Regions from separate parts of the Cobetia sp. AM6 genome, predicted to be linked through region 3. Evidence: predicted binding sites of a transcription regulator. Region 3 holds the regulator's gene; each other region holds the start of a gene.

Region 1 (7,826 bases), 600 kb from region 3:
TGATCTTCCACACCAGGAAGATGAGCGCACACACCGCCAGCAGCATGAAGCACGACTGGGCGAGAATCGCCGCCGGCACATGCACATAGATGATGCGGAAGCTGTTGCCCTGCTGATAGTCGGCGGGCGCGAAGGCCAGCCCCCAGACACTGCCGGCCACCAGCGCCATGATCGCCAGGGCCCAGAGCCACGGCAGCCAGCGCTGGCTGGCCGCGAAGAAGGTCGCCGGTGCGCCCATGCGATGCAGCCACGGCCATAGCCCACCCTTGCGGGGGCGAACCTTGCGGGCAGGCGCTTGAGGAGAGTCGGAGTCGGCGGTCACACGGGCCTCTTGTCAGGGGCAATGAAGAGCCTTGCGAATGCCCGAGAATGCTCGGGCAGCGTCATGCAGTTCTTGATCGGACTAGCCATTGATGCTCAGCCTGAGTCCGGCGGCGATGGCGAGCGGTGCCAGCAGCAGGGCCAGCGCCAGCATCGCGCCCAGAATGGCCAGATGGGCCAGACTGGGCATGCCGTTGACGGCGCTCTGTACGGCGCCGGCGCCGAAGATCAGCACCGGAATGTACAGCGGCAGGATGATCAGCGAGAGCAGCACCCCGCCACGCCGCAGCCCCACCGTGAGCGCCGCACCGATCGCGCCGATCAATGACAGGCTCATGCTGCCCAGCGCCAGCGAGGCGATCAACACGCCAAAGGCGCCGCTCGGCAGTCCCAGCATAACGCCCAGCAAGGGTGCCATCAGCGCCAGCGGCAGGCCGGTCAACAGCCAGTGGCCTGCCACCTTGGCCAGCACCAACAACGGCAATGGCTGCGGCGTCAGCAACAGTTGCTCGAGGCTGCCGTCCTCCAGATCCTGCCGGAACAGACCGTCCAGTGACAGCAGCGTCGCCAGCAATGCCGCCACCCACAGCAGGCCCGGCGCCAGCGTCGCCAGCAGCGCCTTGTCCGGGGAGATGCCCAACGGAAACAGCGTGATCACCAGGGCGAAGAACACCAGCGGATTGATCAGCTCACTGCGTCGGCGCAGCGCCTGACGCAGGTCGCGCGCGAGGGTCGCCTTGAAGGCCCCGGCCAGCGAACTGGTGGGCGGGGCCTCGGGCAATGCCGTCAGCAGCTCATGGTTCATGCCGAGGCGCCTTGTGTCGAGGCTGTGTCTTTCCCGCCCACGCCCTGCTCTGAACCCTGCTCTGAACCCTGTTCGGCCTTCTCCCCTTCCTTCGCGCCCAGGCACAGGCGGCGCAAGCGCGAGGCCTGCGAGAAGCGATGATGAGTCGTCATCACCACGCTGCCCCCACGCTGGGCGTGAGCCAGCAGCAATGCCTCCAGTGCCTGAACACCATCACGATCGATGGCGGTGAAGGGCTCATCGAGCACCCACAGCCGGCGCGGCGTCAGATGCAGCCGCGCCAATGCGATACGCCGCTGCTGACCGGCGGACAGCTGTTGGGCAGGCATATCCTCGAAACCGGCCAGCCCCACGGCGTCCAGCGCCGCCCAGGCGAGCTCGCGGCGGGCCTCTACCTTCGCCTGCGGTTGACCGCCAAGCGCCTGATACCAGGCAAGGTTTTCCAAGGCGGTCAGGGTGCCCTTGATGCCGGGCTGGTGACCCAGATAGAGCAGTGAACCCAGAAAGTCGTCACGCACCCGCGAGGTGGGCTGGCCGCGCCACAGCACCTCGCCCTCGTAGTCATGGAACTGACCGGACAGAATCTTGAGCAGGGTCGTCTTGCCACTGCCATTGGGGCCCTCGACCTGCAGGATCTCTCCCGCATGCAGCGAAAGATCCAGCCCCTCGAACAGCCAGCGCTCATCACGCTCACAGCCGAGCGCCACGACCGCCAACAGAGGCGGCGCGCTACGAACTTCATCGCTGGCAGGCTGGCTGGGCATCCCGGATTCTCGCGGCTGAGCCGTCGCGGAGTGCGACATCAAGGGCAGACCCCGTGGGGTCACTGCGAGCCATTCTACGAGCTGAGGTCGACACTGACCACCGAGCAGCCGATCGCCTGACCTCGCAGCCCCGCCATGACGGGCAGTCAAGCACTCGAGAAATATATCAGCGACATGTGGTGCACATTCATACGACACACTTTCGCTGGATTGGCGCCGGTCGATCCGCTCACCTCTTGCCACTTCGCGAGAGCTTGCTATGATGCAGACACTGTATACAAAAACAGTATCCATACAGTACCTTCATCACACGCCTGCCGAGTGCAGGCACAGACTGATCGGGTCGGCTCAACGCGTTGTCAGCATGTTCGCGGAGCCTAGCAGGCGACAGATGAACTCAGCCTGACGACCCTCCACGCTGCACCGCAGGCCGACGCACCATCCGCGCCGACCGCACGGCATCAGGGGATAGCTCATGTCACGTCTTCACGCTCCGCACTACCTTCAGCGTCTTCACAACCTGCCGCTCAATGACCAGGCCTGGCAGGAAATCACCGCCAGCGACATGATGGATATCCCGCTGCTCGGCAACATCACGGCCGGCATGCCCATCGAAGCCATCGCCGACTGCGGTACGGTTGCCGTGCCGACGCGCATGGTGCGCCGCAATACCTACGCCCTGCGCGTGCGCGGCCATTCGATGATCAACTGCAATATTCATGATGGCGACATCATCATCATCGAACGCAGCGAAAGCGCCGAGAATGGCGAGACTGCCGTGGTGATGATCAATCAGCAGGAAGTGACGCTGAAGAAGCTGTATATCGAGAAGACCGGCGTGCGCCTGCAACCGGCCAACGACAGCATGGCCCCCATCTATCTCAAGAATGCCGATATCGAAGTGCTGGGCATGGTGATGGGCGTGGTGCGCGGCAATGCCGTCACTCACTGAGGGTGACGCTTTGGTAAGATGGTGCCATGACCTATCTGATACCGGCACTGGCGCCCGAGGCGCACCATGAACACAGCATCGAGATCGAGAAGAGCCGCTTCATCGCTTGGCTGGCCCATGCCCCGACGCCAGAAGGCATGACGCGGCTGCTGGCTCAGGCGCATCTCGCCCACCCCAACGCACGCCATCACTGCACGGCGTTCATCGCCGGGGCGCCCAATGAACAGAACGCCATCGGCTTCTCCGATGATGGCGAGCCGGGCGGCACTGCTGGCAGGCCGATGTATCAGGTGCTCGAAGGCAGTGGCGTCGGCCAGGTGGCCTGCGTGGTGATCCGCTACTTCGGCGGTATCAAGCTGGGCACCGGCGGCCTGGCGCGCGCATACAGCCGCGCGGTGCTCGAGGCGCTCGAGCACCTGCCCACCACGACCTTCACGCCGCGCACGCCCAGGCGTCTGAAGGTCGGCTTCGCCCATGAGGCCGATGTTCGCCACTGGTTGAGCGGCTACGATGTGCCGGTGGATGCCAGCGACTATGGTGCCGATGGCGTGGTGTTGACGGCGGGCTGGCCGCAAGGCGGCGCCCAGCCGCCGCTGGAAGAACTGCATGCGCGCCTCAAGGGAGCGCTGGAAGTGCTCGATTCCCGCGACTGACCGGCGCCAGCGACTCCCTTTGGTTCTCCACAAACACGAACGCCATCGCCACCCCTTGTCCGGGCGGCGATGGCGTTCGTGCTTTCACTTCTCTCAGCGGAACTGCAGGGCTTCCACCTGATTGGCGATGGCTGCCTTGGCCTCAGCCAGCGAGGCGGCCCTGGGCTCATCGCCCATGCTGAGGCCTTCGGCATACACGAAGTGCTGATCCGTGATGCCCATCAGCCCGAGCATGGATTTCAGATGTGGTGTCTGGGAGTCCATTTCAGTGCCCGCGTACATGCCGCCACGCGCCGCCAGTACCAGCGCCTGCTTGCCTTCCAGCAGGCCCACCGGCCCTTTCTCGGTATAGCGGAAGGTTTCGCCGGCACGCAGCACCCGGTCGAACCACGCCTTCATCTGCGTCGGCAGGCCCAGATTGTAGAGCGGTGCCGCGACGACCAGCAGGTCTGCCGCTCTCAGCTCGGCCAGAAAACCATCGGACAGTGCGGCGAGCTTGCGTTGCTCGGCGCTACGCTCATCCGCCGGCGTCATCCAGGCCTGCATTTCCGCGCCATCGAGATGCGGCAGGTCACGCTCGACCAGATCATGATGCGTCAGCTGAAATGGCTGCCCGGAGGCCTCGAGCGCACTGACGAAGGATGAGGCCAGCGCACGTGAATTGCCCTTGTCGGCGAACAGGGAAGCAGACACCAGCAGGACATTGAGCGAAGCTTTTGACATGTGGAGGGTCTCCATGAAAGTGAGGCGCGATCCTGTCGACGGTGTTCGACCCGATCCGCATGTACAGCATGATAAATGAACCATTCCACACGAAAAGCGACTTAAATCGCCTATATCATTCGAAAAAAGCGAACAATTAGTCGGTCATCACCCTTATTCGACTGCCGACTGATAACGGAACGCCTCGCCACAACCCTTCAATTCCTGCCCTGCAATCGTCAAGGTCGCCGTCAGTGGATAGGGCGCGCCCTGCATGGAATCGAAGCAGGCGCCCGGCGCGACCACCAGCTGCAATGGCTCGCCCTGCTTGCCGTCAGCCGGGAGCTGCGCCTTGAGCACACGGCTATCATTTGCCTCACGGGCGACCCGATAAGGCAGCTTGACCACCTGGACACCTGACGAGCGAGCGCCAGCCTCCGCTTCTGCAGAGCGCTCGGATGCCTGCGCCTCGTGCGGCGACTCGAGCAAGCCCTGCATAGCTGTCAGCGTCAGCAGATTGTGCTCGCTGTCGAGACTGACCTGCCAGCCGGGCTCATTGCCCTGCGCCACCAACAGCGGCTTCTGCGTCGTCGGATGAATCACGCGCCGATCATCCTGCACACATTCCAGATTGCCGCGGGCATTCTGCAGCATCGCCTCGGAACCCTTGAACCACACCTCCAGTCCCTCTTCACCGGGCAACACCTTCACACCACCAGACGCCTTCTCGGCCGGCGATGCACCGGCATTGGCCTGATAACGCTCGCCCGAGGCACTGACGACCCGCTCCAGGGTATAGGCATGCCGGCGTGACCACAGTCGCAACCAGTCATGCGACGCCTCGGCGTCGCCTTCGCTGAAGGCCATCAGAAGATCCTGCGCCGGAGTACAGCGCCATACCTGATACTCACTCGCCCGGGGCGGTGGCAGAAAGCTGGAGGGCAAGGTCACCGCAGCGGCCTTGCCCAGCGATTCCGCACTGGGCGGCGCAGGTTTCTTCGCCACCTCATGCACCACGGGGCCCGGGTCCTGTGCGGGGGCTGGCACCTTCAGCGGCGGCTGGCCAGCATCCGTCCCTGACGCGGCATCCTGACTCCACGGCAGGGAGGTACATCCCGCCAGCAGCAGGGGCACCGCCAGAGGCGACAGGCGCAAGCCCGCTCGACCGGCAGCGATCATCCCTGGCGTGAGGCTCGCGGCCCACCTATGGGGCAACACACGGGAAATGGCAAAAAGACGACAGCAATGACGTGACATGATGGACCCTCCCTGGGCATGTCGGACGACAAGATGCAGCGCAGCACTCTCGCGACGAGACACTGCGGCATGGCTGGACTTCAAGGCGGAGACGGCGGCCTTCCTGGCGCACCCTGCCAAAGTCTATCAAGCGCAGTGGGGCTTGTGGGGATGGGAATGCACTGAGGGTACAAGGCGCGTGCCCTGCCGGCCTTGCATGACACCCTCCTGGCGCCTGACTCCAGCGCCCTTCGTGTTCCGCCGCCCCGAGTGATACGCGAATCGCCATGAATATGAGACAGTGTCATGAGCGCTCTCGAGCAGACGCGCGTCACGGCGGTGGCCTGGCAGGGGGGAGATCCCGCTGCCACTCCCCCACTGATCCAGTCTCGCGGGAGTGATTGACCCGCTCGCGGCTTGCACCAGGACTTTCGATTTATCGTTCTCGGCTTGCCTGTCTCAACTGGCCTGTCTCCACTTGCCGTTCACAACACATCTTTCTCAACCTCTCAACATGAGCACCATTCATCATGCTTGAATTGCGCCATCTGCGTACCCTGCTGGCCCTGCGTGATGCTGGCTCGCTGGTCGAAGCCGCGGAGCGTGTCCACCTCACCCAGTCCGCCCTGTCCCATCAGCTGAAGGACCTCGAGGAGCGCCTGGGCGCGCCGCTGTTCATCCGCAAGACGCGCCCTGTGGAGTTCACCCGCGCCGGACAGCGCCTGTTGTCGCTGGCAGAGCAGGTATTGCCGCAGTTCCGCATGGCTGAGCGCGACATTGCTCGCATGGCGGGTAGCGAGCAGGGCCGGCTGCACATGGCCATCGAGTGCCATAGCTGCTTTCAGTGGCTGATGCCGACGGTGGATCGCTTCCGCGATCACTGGCCGGAGATTGAAGTCGATATCCCCTCAGGCCACAGCTTCGCCCCTCTGCAGGCATTGGGCCGCGAGCAGCTGGACCTGGTCATCACCGCCAACCCGGTGGAGATGAGCGGCATCCAGTACATTCCGCTGTTCCGCTATGAGGTCATGCTGGCCGTGGCACGCCAGCATGCACTGGCCATCAAGGGCCATGTGGAGCCGCAGGACCTGTGTGACGAGACCTTGATCATCTATCCGGTCGAGCATGATCGCCTGGACGTTTTCACCCAGTTCCTCGAACCGGCCAACGTGAGCCCGCGCGAGATCCGCAGCGCGGAGATGACGGTGATGATGATGCAGCTGGTCGCCAGCGGCCGCGGCGTCACGGCGCTCCCCAACTGGGCGCTGGCCGAGTATCTGTCGCGCGATTACGTGCGCGGCCTGTCGCTGGGCGACGGTGTCTGGGCGACACTCTACGCCGCCGTCAGAGAAGATCTGCTCGGCACGCCGTGGATGGACGACTTCCTGCGTACCGCCCGTGAGACATCATTCGAGGTGCTGAGTGGCGTGAAGCCTGCCTGATACCCGAGCCTCAGCGCTTACGAGGGATAGATACACGAAAGCCCCACCACTCGACAGGCCGCAAGGCATCGATTGGTGGGGCTTTCGTGTATCTGCTGATCACTGCCTGTTCGCGCCATATCACTACGGCTACGCAAAAGACTTTTCTTCAGCACAAACAGAACCGCCCCAGCATGAGCTGGGGCGGTTCTTGACATCTATCATCTCAAGCGGAAAGCATTCCGCAATGAGTGATGATCAGTCGATAGCCTTGACGTTGGCTGCCTGCAGGCCTTTCTGGCCCTGAGTCACGTCGAAGGAGACCTGCTGGCCGTCCTGCAGGGTCTTGAAGCCATCAGCCTGGACTTCGGAGAAGTGAACGAACAGATCGTCACCACCATCAGCCGGAGCGATGAAACCAAAACCTTTAGCGTCGTTGAACCACTTAACTGTACCTGTAGCCATGAGAAATTCCTCTCTGATTAGCATGTTTGAAATAACGGGCATTACCCGAAGAGCGTGGGCAAAGCAAAACCATGCATCAAATCAGCGAGGCTTCTCGGGGCGCTCAAGGCGATTTACCGAGCAGCACAGGCGACTGAGTGGTGCGTCTTGCTATCCAACAGGGGCTACATTGCACGCTAACCCATGATCACGTCAAGCCTTTTCGACAATCACTTCACACAGTCGCCAATCGATGCCACTCCAGCCAGGTCAGGAATCCCCCTTCGGGCAGCTGCAGATTCGGCGCATCGGTGCCCAGCAGCAGGCGGTCTCCCTCGAGCGTGACGCGCCGCACAAGCGTCACCTCATCCCAATCGGCGATCGTGGCCAGCGACAGATGATGGCAGACCTCCTCCCGCTCACTGTCCCACTGCCAGCGCCCACAGTAGGCAAAGCCCTCACGAAAGGCGGCGACCAGCTGATCATCCGTCGGCGCCATTCCCAGAGGCTGACGCTCACAGGACACCA
Region 2 (7,826 bases), 850 kb from region 3:
ACAACGGCATGGAAGCCCTGACCCTGCACCCGGAATACGGCATGCTCGCCGGACTGGAAGCCACGCCGGAGGGCATGAGCGAGGGCATGACGCGCATCTTCAGCCTCGACGACAAGCACGAGTGGAGCTACCCGTTGGCCAGCGACACCGGCTCGAGCCTGACCGCGATGGAGATGCTGCCCGACGGTGACATGCTGATGCTAGAGCGCGCCTTCTCACCGCCCTTCCCGCTGGTGATCAGCCTGCGCCGCGCGCATCTCGGCGAGCCCGGCACCCAGGCCGAGGTGCGCACCCTGGCACGCCTGTCGAGCGGCGATGGCTGGTCGCTGGACAACTTCGAAGGGCTGACGCATCTGGAAGGCAATCGCTTCCTGATGATCTCGGATGACAACTTCAGCAGCTTCCAGACCACGCTGCTGAGCTGCTTTGCCGTCATCGAGCCCGAGGCCTTCACGGCTGAATCGGCGCCGGAGTAGCCATGCCCCGGGCTGTGCTACTGGACTGAGCTACCAGAATGAGTCACCGGACTGAATTGCCTGGCTGAGCCACCGAGCCTGAAACGCGAGAGCCCCGCACTCGACAAGTCGAGTGCGGGGCTCTCTGGCATGAAGGCCATCCACGGGACTGGCCCGCAGACGGCAAGGCGAATGCCTAGGGCTTCATGTCTTCGAAGAACTTCTTCACGCCATCGAAGAAGCTGTTCTCCTTCGGTGAATGGCTCTTGCCGGTATCACCAAGGCTCTGCTGGAACTGACGCAGCAGCTCCTTCTGCTCTTCATTCAGGCTGACCGGAGTCTCGATGACCACCTTGCACAGCAGGTCCCCGGCGGGGCCGCCGCGCACCGGCTTGACGCCCTTGCCGCGCAGACGGAACAGCTTGCCGGTCTGGGTCTCGGCCGGAATCTTAAGCACGACACGTCCGTCGAGGGTCGGCACGTTGAGCTCACCGCCCAGCGCCGCATCGACAAAGCTGATCGGCACTTCACACTGCAGGTGACGACCATCGCGCTTGAAGATCTCGTGCTCGCGCAGGTTGACCTGCACATACAGATCACCTGATGGCCCGCCATTGACACCACCCTCGCCTTCGCCGTTCAGGCGGATGCGGTCGCCGGTGTCGACGCCCGGCGGAATCTTGACCGAGAGGGTCTTGGATTCCTGGACGCGACCTTCGCCGTGACACTTGCGACACGGCACGCTGATCTTCTCGCCACGACCGTGGCAGGTCGGACACGCCTGCTCGACCGCGAAGAAGCCCTGCTGCATGCGCACCTTGCCCATGCCATTGCAGGTCGGGCAGGTTTCCTTGCTGGAACCCGGCTCGGCACCATCGCCATCGCAGTGGCCACAGGCCGCCAGACGCGGCACGCGGATATCGACCGTGGTACCGGCAACTGCCGATTCCAGATCGAGATCCAGGTTGTAACGCAGGTCGCTACCGCGCTGCGGAGCGTTCGGGTTGCGACGACCACCGCCGCCACCGAAGATGTCACCGAAGACATCGCCGAACACATCGCCGAAGCCGCCGGCACCACCACCGCCAAAGCCGCCGCCACCGAAGCCACCGCCGCCCTGACCATCGACACCGGCATGACCGAACTGGTCATAGGCGGCGCGCTTGTCAGCATCGGACAGCACTTCGTAGGCTTCAGAGACTTCACGGAACTTCTCGGCCGAAGTTTCATCATCCGGGTTGCGGTCCGGGTGATGCTTCTGGGCCAGGCGTCGGTACGCCTTCTTGATGTCCTTGGTGTCGGCGCCACGCTCGACACCAAGCACTTCGTAATAATCACGCTTGGACATGGATCAGGTCCGCCTGGATTGCTGGCAGCCTGAGGCTGCCGGTCTGTTCTGGAATGCCGGTTGTCACCGGTGGCTCGCGGCTAGCGCAAGGCGCCACCGATGCAAACGACAACGCGGGACACCTTCACAAGGCTCCCGCGCTGTCATCAGACGTCGTTCAAGAAATCCCTCAGGACTTCTTGTCGTCGTTGACTTCCTCGTACTCGGCGTCAACCACGTCGTCGTCCTGCTTCTTGCCAGCCTGACCTTCGGCAGCCTGCTCACCCTGGGCGCCCTGCTCGGCGTAGAGCTTCTGCGCCAGGTTGCCGGACGCTTCGGTCAGTGCATCCAGCTTGGCCTGGATCGCATCCTTGTCGTCGCCTTTCAGGGCTTCTTCCAGCTCGGAAATGGCCGTCTCGATGGCTTCCTTCTCGCTGGCTTCGGCCTTGTCACCGGCTTCGGTCAGGGTCTTCTTGGTCGCGTGAATCATGCCGTCGGCCTGATTGCGCAGCTGGACCATTTCCTCGAACTTCTTGTCTTCGTCGGCGTTGGCTTCCGCGTCACGCACCATCTGTTCGATCTCGTCGTCGGACAGGCCGCCGGAAGACTTGATGACGATGGACTGTTCCTTGCCGGTCGCCTTGTCCTTGGCGGACACGTTCAGGATACCGTTGGCATCCAGATCGAAGGCGACTTCGATCTGCGGCACACCGCGCGGTGCCGGCGGAATGTCGGCCAGGTCGAAGCGACCCAGAGACTTGTTCTGCGCGGCCTGCTTGCGCTCACCCTGCAGGACGTGGATGGTCACCGCGCCCTGGTTGTCGTCAGCGGTGGAGAACACCTGGGACTTCTTGGTCGGGATGGTGGTGTTCTTCTCGATCAGCGGCGTCAGCACGCCACCCATGGTCTCGATACCGAGGGTCAGCGGCGTCACGTCCAGCAGCAGCACGTCCTTGACGTCGCCGCCCAGCACGCCGCCCTGGATGCCGGCGCCGACGGCGACCGCTTCATCCGGGTTGACGTCCTTGCGGGCTTCCTTGCCGAAGAACTCGGCCACCTTGGACTGCACCAGCGGCATGCGGGTCTGACCACCGACCAGGATGACGTCGTCGATCTCGGAGGCGGACAGGCCGGCGTCGGACAGCGCGGTCTGGCACGGCTTCAAGGAGCGTGCGACCAGGTCGTCGACCAGAGACTCGAGCTTGGAACGGGTCACCTTGACGTTCAGGTGCTTCGGACCGGTGTTGTCAGCCGTGATGTACGGCAGGTTCACGTCGGTCTGCTGAGCGCTGGACAGCTCGATCTTGGCCTTCTCGGCGGCTTCCTTCAGACGCTGCATGGCGAGGTTGTCGCCGGACAGATCGATACCGCTGTCTGCCTTGAACTGGTCAACCAGGTAGTTGATCAGGTGCATGTCGAAATCTTCACCACCCAGGAAGGTGTCGCCGTTGGTGGCGAGCACTTCGAACTGGGTCTCACCGTCGACGTCGGCGACTTCGATGATGGAGATATCGAAGGTACCGCCGCCCAGGTCGTAGACCGCGATGGTCTTGTCACCACGAGACTTGTCCATGCCGTAGGCGAGGGCTGCGGCAGTCGGCTCGTTGATGATGCGCTTGACGTCGAGACCCGCGATGCGGCCGGCGTCCTTGGTCGCCTGACGCTGGGAATCGTTGAAGTAGGCCGGCACGGTGATGACGGCTTCGGTGACTTCTTCACCGAGGTAGTCTTCCGCGGTCTTCTTCATCTTCTTGAGGATTTCCGCACTGATCTGCGGCGGTGCCATCTTCTTGTCTTTCACCTGCACCCAGGCGTCGCCGTTATCAGCTTCGACAATCTTGTACGGCACCATCTTGATGTCTTTCTGAACCACATCATCCTTGAACTTGCGACCGATCAGGCGCTTGACCGCGAAGAGGGTGTTCTCCGGGTTGGTCACTGCCTGACGCTTGGCCGACTGGCCGACCAGAATCTCGTTGTCGTCGGTGTAAGCGATGATGGACGGTGTGGTGCGACCGCCTTCAGCGTTTTCGATGACCTTGGTTTTCTCGCCGTCGAGCACTGCCACACAGGAGTTGGTAGTACCCAAGTCAATACCGATGATGCGTCCCATAATCGTATACCTCGAATCTGTTGCTAGCCTGAAAGATAAGTCTGGATGTCGGCACCTTGTGTCGGTGCCTGAACTTGTTTCTCTAGATGGGGTCGCGTGTCAGGGTTTCAAGACCCGGCCGGGCAAATTTTCCCGGCCGGATCGCCCTGAGCCCCCACAGGGCGCGATCCAACGCCTATCGGGCGTCGGGAGCGCGCAGGCCTCAGGAGGCCTTGCTGACTGCCACCATCGCCGGACGCACCAGGCGGCCATTGAGGGTGTAACCCTTCTGCATCACGTCGATGACGCTGTTCGGCTCCGCGTCCGGGGACGGCACCATGGCGACAGCCTGATGGTATTCCGGATCGAAGGGCTCGCCGTGCGGATCCAGCTGCTCGACGCCTGACTTGTTCAGGGCATCCAGCTGCATTTTCAAGGTCATCTCGATGCCTTCGACGTGGGTCTTGGCCGCTTCGTCACCCGACATGGATTCCAGCGCCTTCTCGAGGGAATCCACCACCGGCAGCATTTCCTTGACGAACTTCTCCAGCGCGAACTTGCGCGCCTTCTCGGCGTCCTGCTCGGCACGACGGCGCGCGTTCTGCGCATCGGCAGCCGCACGCAGCGCCTGGTCCTTGGCTTCCTTGACGGCCTGCTCAAGCTCTTCGACCTGAGCGGCCAGCATCTCGGCTTCCGGGTTGTCCACCAGAGAGCCTTCGGCGCCGGTATCGTCGGCATCCAGTACGTTGTCGATCACTTCACCTTCCGGCGTTTCCGGCTGCGGCTCGGCATCGCGAGCGGCACGCTGAAGCTCTTCATCCATCGGGGTCTGCGGGTCCTGAGCCATGCTGATCTCCTGCGGGCCGGCGTCTATGCGCCATTGCCCTGATTCGTGGCCTGCTGAGCTTGTCGCGAAGCATCACGCGTACTGGCTGACAGACAGGCCATGAGTTGCCTTGAGAGGCAGCAAGGCCAGGCCATTGCTGCCGACTGAAAGTGTCAGTGCCTCTATATGGGGACAGCACATCGCTTCTCAAGCCTTGCCGCAGGCTTTTCTCCCCACTGAGCCCGGCATGGATTGAAGGCCACCCGAACGTGCTGTATAAAAAGCCATGTTCACTGTATAAACATACTGTATGGCGACACCGTAGCCCGCCCATCGAGTCCGGGTCCGCTGATGTTCCCCCCAGCACGGCGTACGTCAAAGCCCCCTCGGAGGTAGTCATGCTGCTGCAACTCGCCATCCAAGATTTTGCCATCGTCGAAACGCTGGAACTCGATTTCCGCCGCGGCATGACCGCCATCACCGGCGAGACCGGTGCCGGCAAGTCCATCCTGCTCGGCGCCCTTGGCCTGTGCCTGGGCGAGCGTGCTGATGCCGGCAGCGTGCGCCATGGCGCCGACCGCGCCGACCTCATCGCGCGTTTCGATATCAGTGAGCTTGGCGACGCCCGTCAGTGGCTGGATGAGCGCGAACTGGGCAGCGACGACTGCCTGCTGCGTCGCGTCATCACCGCCAGCGGCCGCTCCAAGGCCTGGATCAACGGCACGCCCTGCACCATCGCCGACCTGCGCGAGCTGGGCGAGCACCTGATCGACATCCACTCCCAGCACGCCCATCACTCCCTGCTCAAGGAAGAGACGCATCTGCGTCAGCTCGACGAATATGCGGGCCTGGAGACTCAGGCTGCCCAGTTGCGCGAGGACTTCCGTCACTGGCAGGAGGCGCATCGTCGCCTCAAGCGCATGAGCAATGATGGCGATGAGGTGCGTGCACGTCGACAGCTGCTGCGCTATCAGGTCGAGGAGCTCGATGAACTGGCGCTGTGCGAAGGGGAGCTGGAAGCCCTGGAACAGGAGCAGGAAACGCTGGCCAATGCCGAGCAGATTCTGGCCGAGGCGCAGTCCGCCGCCGAGTGCTGTGATCACGACGAAGAAGGTGCGCTGTCACGCCTCAACCAGGCCCTGGCACGTCTGGCGCATCTGCCGGGCAACGAGCATGGCTCACTGGCCAGTGCGCTGGGCATGCTCGAGGAAGCGCGCATCCAGATAGAAGAAGCGGCGCGTGAACTGCATCGCTTCGTGGAAGTCACCGAACTCGATCCCGAGCGTCTGGCCTTCGTCGATGAGCGCCTGAGCCGCATTCACCAGATCGCACGCAAGCATCATGTGATGCCGGACGAGCTGCATGGCCTTCATCAGCGCCTGAGCGAAGAACTCGACGGCCTGGGTGGCGATGAGGAGGCCATCGAAGCCTTGCGCGAAGAAGTGGCTCAGCGTCGCGAGGCCTGGAAGGGGCTGGCGAGTGAGGTGAGCGCCAAACGCGCCATCGCCGCCCCGCAACTGGCCAGCGACATCCAGGACCAGCTGGCCTTCCTCGGCATGGGCAAGGCCACCTTCGAGGTCGCCATCGAGGCGCGGGAGCGCCCGCAGCCGGAAGGTATGGAGCGTATCCACTTCCGCATCAGCGCCAACCCGGGCCAGCCGCCACGTGCGCTGGCCAAGGTCGCCTCCGGCGGCGAACTCTCGCGCGTATCACTGGCGATCCAGGTCGTGGCCGCCAGTCGCTCGACCATTCCAAGCTTGGTCTTCGATGAAGTCGATGTCGGCATCTCCGGCGCGACCGCCGAGATCGTCGGCCAGCTGCTGCGTCGACTGGGTGACAAGGGCCAGGTGCTGACCGTCACTCACCTGCCGCAGGTCGCCGCACAGGCGCATCAGCACCTGCATATAGAGAAGCAGGCCGAGAAGGACACGACCCGCACGCATATGGCGCTGCTGGATGAAAGCGGCCGCGTGCGCGAGCTGGCACGCATGCTGGGCGGCATTCATCTCTCCGAGCAGACCCTCGCCCATGCCCGCGAGATGCTCGGCGCTGCCGACAGCCGCCACTGAGCGCTGTCGTCAAAGTCGCCGTCGCCGTTCATGCACTGCCAGCGACGTCCATTCGTCCAATGACGCTCCTCAACAAGACGAACGCCAGAGTCATGGATCGAGGAAACATGAACGCCAGATACACGAACGGCCGCCCCTGAGGGCGGCCGTTCGTGTATCTGGCCGGAGAAGGCTCTCCGGCCACGTCATCCCTGACGCAACCCGCGTCAGCTATCGCTCTTGTCGCCCTTGGGGCGCACGTAGAGCACTAGCGCATGCTCGACCAGCTCATAGCCGTGCTCCTCGACGATCTCGCGCTGACGGCGCTCGATCTCGGGATCACAGAACTCTATGATCTCGCCGCTGTCCAGACATACCATGTGGTCATGGTGTTCTTCCTGGGACAGTTCGAAGACGGCGTGACCGCCATCGAAGTTGTGACGCATCACCAGTCCCGCTGTTTCAAACTGGGTGAGCACACGATAAACCGTCGCCAGACCGACATCTTCGCCAGCCTCAAGCAACGCCTTGTACACGTCCTCGGCACTCAGGTGTCGATCCGTCGATTTCTCGAGGATCTGCAGGATCTTGACTCGCGGTAGGGTTACCTTGAGTCCCGCCTTGCGCAGTTCATGGTTCTGATCGGCCATGCTGGGGTACTCTTCGCAGTCGCTTGATGTATCAGGTATGATCGGCCAAGGCAAAACGATAGGGAATCTTCAGGGCAAATGCAAAACTTGATCAAAACAGTCGCCTTTTGCAGCGCCCTGTCGCTGCTCACCGGGTGCAGCTACTTCAGCGTCTACAAGCGCGACCTTCCTCAGGGCAACCTGATCAAGCCGGAAATGGTCGAGCAATTGAAGCCGGGCATGAGCCGCGAACAGGTCATCTACGTGATGGGCTCACCGCTGCTGACCGCCCCCTTCAGTGAGGATAGCTGGGACTACGTCTATCGCCTCAAGAAAGCGGATGGCGAAATCATCAACAAGCGCGTGACGTTGACCTTCGCAGGCGATTCACTCTCCAACATCGACAAGAGCGGCGACATCGACCAGGAAACCGTCATCGTGCCGGACCT
Region 3 (7,826 bases):
CAGGCCGATGTCACGACCTTCCTCGCCCAGCAGTTCACGGGCCAGCTGCATGTCGGCGCCGCTGCGCGGGAAGGAAACGGCCAGATAGTCGACGCCGATATCGATGGCGGTCTTCAGGTCAGCCTTGTCCTTGTCGGTCAGGGCTTCGGCAGACAGGCCGCCGCCTTGCTTGTTGATGCCCTTGTTGTTGGACAGCTTGCCGCCGACCTTGACGGTGGTGTGGATCTCATTGCCCTTGAGCTCATTGACCTCAAGCACCACACGGCCATCGTCGAGCAGCAGCACGTCGCCCGCAACCACGTCATCGGCCAGTTCCTGGTAGTCACAGCCGACACGCTCGACGGTACCTTCATCACGGCCCAGGCCGATATCGAGGATGAACGGCTGGCCTTCGCTCAGCTTGACGGCGGTATCCTTGAAGCGCGCGATGCGGATCTTCGGGCCCTGCAGGTCGCCCAGTACGGCGACGCTGCGGCCCTGTGCGGCGGCAGCCTGACGTACGGCCTCGGCGCGCATGCGGTGGTCTTCGGGGCTACCGTGGGAGAAGTTGAGGCGTACCACATCGACTCCGGCACGAATCATCGCGTCGAGCACACCCGGCTTGTCACTGGCAGGGCCGAGAGTGGCGACAATCTTGGTGCGGCGGATCGGGCCGTTGAACGCGTGCGGCATGAAAGCATACTCCTTGAACACTGGCGTGATGGACTGGCTGAAAACGCAAACCAGGTTGTTGTCATTTTACTACATTGAAGGCTGAAAGGGAGCCTGTCGAGTATCGTCGGCTGTCGTTGTCCATTCTCGTGATCACGATCGGGACTGCAAGGGGTGACGTGAAGTATGCCGAGCGATTGTTGCGAATACGTTGTCGCGGGTACGCGGACATGGGCTGGGGCGTCAGGGTATGCCGCGCTGCGCCATGCGGGCGCGGCCCGTCATTTCGAGGCCTGACGGCCAGGCGTCGCATGCTCTCTGCGGCAGTGTCGTGGTGACCGCCCCGTCACGCCAATGTCCGCCGGCTGGCTTTCACTGACAGCCATTCCAGTGCTACCTATATAGTGGCAATACCCTGCTGAGCGAAATTTCCGCGCATCGGCCCAGCGCAGAACCCTGTACCGGCCCCGTGTATCGGGCCCGTTGACCGCTGCCATGCGCTGATGACCTATGCTCAAACCCGGCTCGAATGCCGGATTGCCACGACCACATGCCTGAAGGCTGTCGATGTCATTCGGCGCAAGCCGCATGCTGACATGGCGGGTGGCATGGCATGTCTCGAGGCTGTCGCAGAGGCGCCCTGTCGAGCCGCCCTGACGAAGCGTCAGTCTCAACATTGCTGGTCAGCGCTGAAATGCTGGGGTAGGGTAGGCGCATTTTTCGGCTGGGACAAAACCCAGCGCGACGAGTCATTCGCCGGCGCAATCAGCGCCGGCCAGGAGATGCGAGCAACCATGGGCAAGTCACTGGTGATCGTCGAGTCGCCCGCCAAGGCCAAGACCATCAACAAGTATCTCGGCAACGACTTCGTGGTGAAGTCGAGTGTCGGGCACATCCGCGACCTGCCGACCAGCGGAAGCGGCAAGCAGGCCACCGACCCCAAGGAACGTGCCCGTCAGGCGGCGGAGACTCGCAAGATGTCGCCCGAGGTCAAGGCGGCTCACAAGGCGCAGAAGGCCAAGACCCAGTTGATCCGCCGCATGGGGGTCGACCCGGAGAATGGTTGGGAGGCGCATTACGAGATCCTGCCTGGCAAGGAAAAGGTCGTTTCCGAGCTGACGCGTCTGGCCGAGAAAGCCGACACCATCTATCTCGCGACGGATCTGGACCGCGAAGGTGAGGCGATTGCCTGGCACCTGCGCGAGACCATCGGTGGCGACGATTCGCGTTACAAGCGCGTAGTGTTCAACGAGATCACCAAGAAGGCGATCACGGCGGCCTTCGATGAGCCGGGCGAACTGAAGATGGACCGCGTACATGCCCAGCAGGCACGCCGTTATCTGGATCGCGTCGTCGGCTTCATGGTCTCGCCGCTGCTGTGGGCCAAGGTCGCTCGTGGCCTGTCCGCCGGGCGCGTGCAGTCGGTTGCCGTGCGTCTGATCGTCGAGCGTGAGCGCGAGATCCGCGCCTTCATCCCCGAAGAGTTCTGGGATGTCCACGCTGAGCTGGCCGCCGCCAGTGGTGAAGCGATCCGTTTCGAGCTGGCGCGTCAGGATGGCAAGGCCTTCCGTCCGACCAGCGAGAAGGAGACGATGGATCGCATCGCGGCGCTGCGCACGGCCAAGCTCGCGATCACCAATCGTGAAGACAAGCCGACGCGCTCCAAGCCGAACGCGCCGTTCATCACCTCGACCCTGCAGCAGGCGGCCAGTGGTCGTCTCGGCTTCTCGGTCAAGAAGACCATGATGATGGCCCAGCGTCTCTACGAGGCGGGTTACATCACCTACATGCGTACCGACTCGACCAATCTGTCGGCGGACGCGGTGGCCACGGCGCGCGACTTCATCAGCGAAGAATACGGCAGCAACTACCTGCCGGAAGCGGCCAACGTCTACTCCAGCAAGGAAGGCGCCCAGGAAGCGCACGAAGCGATTCGTCCTTCCGAAGTGTCACGCCGCGCCACCGATCTCGCCGGCATGGAGCGTGACGCCGAGCGTCTGTATGAGCTGATCTGGCGTCAGTTCGTCGCCTGTCAGATGCTGCCGGCCGAATACCTGTCCTCCACGCTGACCATCGAAGTGGATGGCTACGAGCTGCGCGCCAAGGGCCGTGTGCTCAAGTTCGACGGTTACACGCGTGTCATGAAGCCGATGGGCAAGAAGGAAGAGGACCAGTCGCTGCCGGACCTCGCCATCGGCGAGAAGCTGGACCTGGTCGAGCTGCAGCCGCTGCAGCACTTCACCAAGCCCACGGCGCGTTACACCGAGGCCAGCCTGGTCAAGGAGCTGGAGAAGCGCGGTATCGGTCGTCCGTCCACCTATGCCGCCATCATCTCCACCATCCAGGACCGTGGCTACGTGGCGCTGGAAAACCGTCGCTTCTATGCCGAGAAACTGGGCGACATCGTCACCGATCGCCTCAGCGAGTCCTTCAAGGACCTGATGGACTTCGGCTTCACGGCGCGCATGGAAGACTATCTCGATGAGGTGGCCAACGGCGGGCGCAACTGGCGTGAGCTGCTGGACACCTTCTACGCCGAGTTCAAGGCCGAGCTGGACCACGCCCAGTCCGAAGAGGGCATGCGTCCCAACCAGCCGGTGCCGACGGACATCGCCTGCCCGACCTGTGGGCGTGAGATGCAGATTCGTACCGCCTCGACCGGGGTCTTCCTGGGCTGTTCCGGCTACAACCTGCCGCCCAAGGAGCGCTGCAAGACCACCATCGATCTGCTGCCGGGCGATGAAGCCGTGGCGGCCGATGCCGGTGAAGATGCCGAGACGGATGCGCTGCGCGCCAAGCGTCGCTGCCCGATCTGCGCCACCGCGATGGACAGCTACCTGATCGATGAGCAGCGCAAGCTGCATGTCTGCGGCAATAGCCCGGACTGTGTCGGTCACGAGGTCGAGGAAGGTCAGTTCCGCATCAAGGGCTACGATGGCCCGGTGATCGAGTGCGACAAGTGCGGTTCCGACATGCAGCTCAAGACCGGGCGTTTCGGCAAGTACTTCGGCTGCACCAACGAGAATTGCAAGAATACCCGCAAGCTGCTCAAGTCCGGTGAGGTGGCGCCGCCGAAGATGGACCCGATTCCGATGCCGGAACTTGCCTGCGTCAAGGTCGAGGACCACTACGTGCTGCGCGATGGCGCCAGTGGCCTGTTCCTGGCGGCCAGTCAGTTCCCCAAGAATCGCGAGACGCGTCCGCCGCTGGTCAAGGAGCTCAAGGCGCATGCCGACGAGCTGCCGGAGAAGTATCACTTCATTCTCGAAGCCCCGGATCAGGACCCGGACGGACGTCCGGCGCAGATTCGCTTCTCGCGCAAGGTCAAGGCTCAGTACGTCATGACCGATGAGGAAGGCAAGGCGACCGGTTGGAAGGCGACCTACGACAACGGCCGCTGGGTCGTCGAGGACAAGCGCAAGGGAGCCAAGAGCTGATGAGCCAGCGTGCCCGTACCAATCAGCTGCTGTATCAGGCCGAGTTGCTGCTGGCCCAGTCAGCAGCCTCTGGCGACGATGAGCATGCCGTGGCGCGTCGCATGGCCGGTGAAGAGGGCGCGCTCGCCCTGCTGGAGCTGGCGCTGGCGTCATTGCTGGAAGAGTGTGCCGTGACGGCGCGCTGGCCAGAGGGTAGCTGGCGCGAGCGCCTGGCGTCGCCGCCGACGCCCATCGCCGAGGTCGAGCAGCTGCGCAGCCTGCTGGAGCATTCCGACAGCTGGTTGTCTGAGCTGGTCGCGGATGTGACCCGCCTGCATGAAGAGGGCGGCGTCGCTCGCCGCGAGGAATCGCGTTCGCGTGGTGATGGTCTGATCATCGCGGCAGCCTCGAGCGCCTCGCTGGCCGAGCGTCTCAGTGCCGCCATCACGGCATTCAAGGCGCTGCTGCCGCAGCTGCGCGAGTCGAGTGTCGAGTGGTAGGTCAAGGCGTTGATCTGGTGCTGCACGCTGGTGATGACTGGCGCATGGCAATCGGGTGACGTTTCGCCTTCACGGGTGCTAGACTGATCGCATTGTGGCAAGCCCTGCATTCTCCGGTACGACCATGGCTCTGGCTGTGGTCGTACTTTTTTCTGCGTCGCTGATGGCAACGCGGTGCCGGGCTTGCCAGCCGTCGCGCTGACGATTACAACGACGCCGGTATCTCGCGAGATGCCGTGCAGGAGGAATGACGTGTCCGATCCCGCCGTACTTGAAATTGTGCAAATGGAAGATGGTGAAGTGATTCTGCGCGCCGCGGAAAGCGAAGGTGAGCCGCTGCTCAGCATTCGCATTTCGGACGAGGCCGCCGATCTGCTGCGTGACAATCGTTTCGAGGTCGCGCGTGAGATGATCGACCACGCCATCACCCGGACTCGCCTCTGGGATGGCGAAGAAGACGAGGACGAGCAGTCAGAAGGCATCGTGCACTGATTCATCGCTCGCGCTTCGCGCACAAAAAAACCCGCCTCGAGGCGGGTTTTTTTGTGCAATGCGTGCGGCTTTTCTGTTGCTCAGAGCTCTGCGAGAAAGGTGCTGCTGGGCATAGCTCGTTGCTCAAAGCGCTGCTGGTCAAGGCCTCAGTGCAGGCCGCCATCGCGGATGACGCCCACCCCGAGACCTTCGATCTCCAGGCTGTCCGTGCGCAGGTCGACCTTGATCGGCGAGAAGTCCTCGTTCTCGGCTTCCAGCCACACGTAGTGCCCGTCACGGCGGAAGCGCTTGACGGTGACCTCATCCCCCAGACGTGCCACTACGATCTGTCCGTCACGCACGCTGCTGGTGCGGTGCACGGCCAGCAGGTCGCCTTCCAGAATTCCCACGTCCTTCATCGACACGCCGCGCACGCGCAACAGGTAGTCGGCAGCCGGCGAGAAGTAGTCGCTCGGCAGCGGGCAGTGACGGTCGATATGCTCGCTGGCAAGAATCGGACTGCCGGCGGCCACTTCCCCGATCACCGGCAGGCCATCGTTGGCGCTGTCGTCGACGTCAGCCAGCGACGGCACGCGAATGCCGCGAGAGGTGCCCGGCACCATCTCGATGGCGCCCTTGCGCTTGAGGGCACGCAGATGCTCCTCAGCAGCATTCGGTGAGCGGAAGCCCAGCGCCTGGGCGATTTCGGCCCGCGTCGGCGGGTAGCCAGAGGACTTGATGGTCTTGATGATGAAGTCGAAGACATCCTGCTGGCGCGGAGTAAGCGGCTGGGTCATGGCATTGCCTTTGGCCTGGGCGGCATCTTGAGCTGACGGCACGGGGTGTGCATCCATACAACTGTCATTGTATCCAGTCATGGCGGTCATGCAAGGCATCGTGGCTTGCGTGGTGGCCTCAAAGGGCAGGTAGTCGCCGAGATATCGCTGTCTGGCGACTTTTCGTGCCGATATCCGAGGCATTCTTTCTTGATGGGAATGTCTGGAAGTGAATGCCTGGAGGTGAATGTCTGGTGGTGAATGTCTGGAAGTGAACCCGGCCTGGCGCTGGCGGGGTGGTCAGTCACCCAGCTAGGCGAGCCCTTGAATCGGCACGGTCAGCGTTGAGGGAATATCAGGCTTGGCTAAACCTCTGGCGTTTGAAACGCGAGAGAATTGTCAGTCATGGCATGGCGCGCTAGAATCAAAGTGTTTCAAACGAATGTTCGTCGATGGCGGTGCTCACGGGTGCCGTGATCGAACGTGCCTTGCGGTGAACATGCACCACCTCATGAGAGAGTCGCCGCGCGGGGCTTGCGCCGTGACCTACGACTCCAGTTCTTTTCTACCTGACAAGGGTTCCGCCCATGGCCCAGACCGATACCGTTACCCGCATCCTCGATACTGCCGAGGTGCTGTTCGCCGAGCGCGGCTTCGCCGAGACCTCACTGCGTAACATCACCAGCAAGGCCAAGGTCAATCTGGCGGCGGTGAACTACCACTTCGGCTCCAAGAAATCGCTGATCCAGGCGGTCTTCGCACGCTATCTCGACCCGTTCAGTGAGCGCTTCCACGCGGCACTCGACAGCGTCGAGCAGCAATACGCCGGGCGTCAGGTGCCGCTGGAGGTCCTGCTGGAGGTGATGGCGCGTACCGTGCTGGAGGTGCCGGCCGAGCGCAACAGCCTGCGTACCTTCATGCGCCTGCTCGGGCTGGCCTATACCCAGGGGCAGGGCCACATGCGACGCTATATCCGCGAGCATTACGGCACGGTCTTCAGCCGCTTCGCCGAGCTTTTGAAGCTGGCGACGCCTGATCTGCCGGACAACGAGCGCTTCTGGCGCCTGCACTTCATGCTCGGCAGCGTGATTTTCACCTTCTCGGGCCTGGATGCGCTGCGCGATATCGAGGAAGCCGAGTACGGCCATCACACCACGGTGCGTGAGCTGATCCAGCACATGCGTCCGGTGGTGGTCGCGGCGATGGCAGCGCCGTTGCCGGCCTCGCTCGGAGATGGTGAGGCGGTCACCCAGGCGGCCAGCTGATGGCCTGCTGGGTAGCGGTGGACCTCTCGCGCCAAAGCCTTGAGATACGCAATGACGCGCCGAGTGGCAGTCGTGATGCGCCGCCCCCCGCGGCTGACCCTGAGGCGCTGGTGCACGCCTGCGCGATCTCCAGCGGCCTCAACGGTATTGGCGAGCTCGACGGCAGCGGTTGCACGCCAACCGGCTGGCATGTGATTCGAGCCGCCATCGGGGCGGGCAATCCGCGTGGCGCCGTCTATCGCGGACGGCGCTTCACGGGCGAGGTGTTCACGCCCGAGCTTGCCGCGGAGCATCCTGAGCGTGACTGGATCCTGACGCGCATTCTGTGGCTCAGCGGCCGCGAGCCCGGCGTCAATCGTGGTCGCAATGCCCGCAGCGAGCGGGTCGATAGTCTGCGCCGCTACATCTATTTTCATGGCACGCCCAGCACGGAGCCCATGGGGGTAGCGGCGTCCCACGGCTGCATTCGCTTGCGTGATGACGACCTGCTGCGACTCTTTGCCGAGGCTGTGCCCGGCACCCCGGTACTGCTGCATGCCTGAAGGCGCTGGTGCCCGAGTCTGATACCCTCCATGAGCTGTCACCGGAATCTGCGTGACAGCCCCTTGCCGGGGCGCAGCTGGCCGCGACTGTTCGATAGGGGTTCAGTCGGCTAGAATTGCGCCTTTCCTCGCGCTGGCAGCCTGATTCATCACGTTTCTTCCAGGCTGCCGAGCCCCGTAAAAGACATGAAGTCCTGGCGGTCGT

The links. The regulator LexA, encoded in region 3, represses DNA repair genes until DNA is damaged. The targets are predictions, from matches to a motif close to TACTGTNTANNTANACAGTA.
Region 1: CLAM6_RS01940 (LexA family protein) is a predicted target of LexA. The motif match lies at 2,160-2,179, and genes of this name have one in related genera.
Region 2: recN (DNA repair protein RecN) is a predicted target of LexA. The motif match lies at 4,992-5,011, and genes of this name have one in related genera.

The regions. Positions count from the first base shown of each region.
Region 1 covers NZ_AP021868.1:411,333-419,158, reverse strand. The annotation lists gene CLAM6_RS01955 (heme ABC transporter permease) at 1-238, opposite strand, end outside; gene ccmB (heme exporter protein CcmB) at 404-1,126, opposite strand; gene ccmA (cytochrome c biogenesis heme-transporting ATPase CcmA) at 1,123-1,890, opposite strand; gene CLAM6_RS01940 (LexA family protein) at 2,366-2,842, shown strand; gene CLAM6_RS01935 (IMPACT family protein) at 2,869-3,495, shown strand; gene CLAM6_RS01930 (FMN-dependent NADH-azoreductase) at 3,589-4,218, opposite strand; gene CLAM6_RS01925 (MliC family protein) at 4,372-5,352, opposite strand; gene CLAM6_RS01920 (LysR family transcriptional regulator) at 5,964-6,875, shown strand; gene CLAM6_RS01915 (cold-shock protein) at 7,113-7,319, opposite strand; gene CLAM6_RS01910 (lipocalin-like domain-containing protein) at 7,534-7,826, opposite strand, start outside.
Region 2 covers NZ_AP021868.1:162,151-169,976, reverse strand. The annotation lists gene CLAM6_RS00790 (esterase-like activity of phytase family protein) at 1-476, shown strand, start outside; gene dnaJ (molecular chaperone DnaJ) at 652-1,803, opposite strand; gene dnaK (molecular chaperone DnaK) at 1,973-3,895, opposite strand; gene grpE (nucleotide exchange factor GrpE) at 4,098-4,721, opposite strand; gene recN (DNA repair protein RecN) at 5,099-6,769, shown strand; gene fur (ferric iron uptake transcriptional regulator) at 6,976-7,398, opposite strand; gene CLAM6_RS00760 (outer membrane protein assembly factor BamE) at 7,477-7,826, shown strand, end outside.
Region 3 covers NZ_AP021868.1:1,013,041-1,020,866, forward strand. The annotation lists gene pyk (pyruvate kinase) at 1-672, opposite strand, end outside; gene topA (type I DNA topoisomerase) at 1,446-4,088, shown strand; gene CLAM6_RS04355 (DUF6586 family protein) at 4,088-4,567, shown strand; gene CLAM6_RS04360 (hypothetical protein) at 4,820-5,059, shown strand; gene lexA (transcriptional repressor LexA) at 5,206-5,835, opposite strand; gene CLAM6_RS04370 (TetR/AcrR family transcriptional regulator) at 6,402-7,079, shown strand; gene CLAM6_RS04375 (L,D-transpeptidase) at 7,079-7,621, shown strand.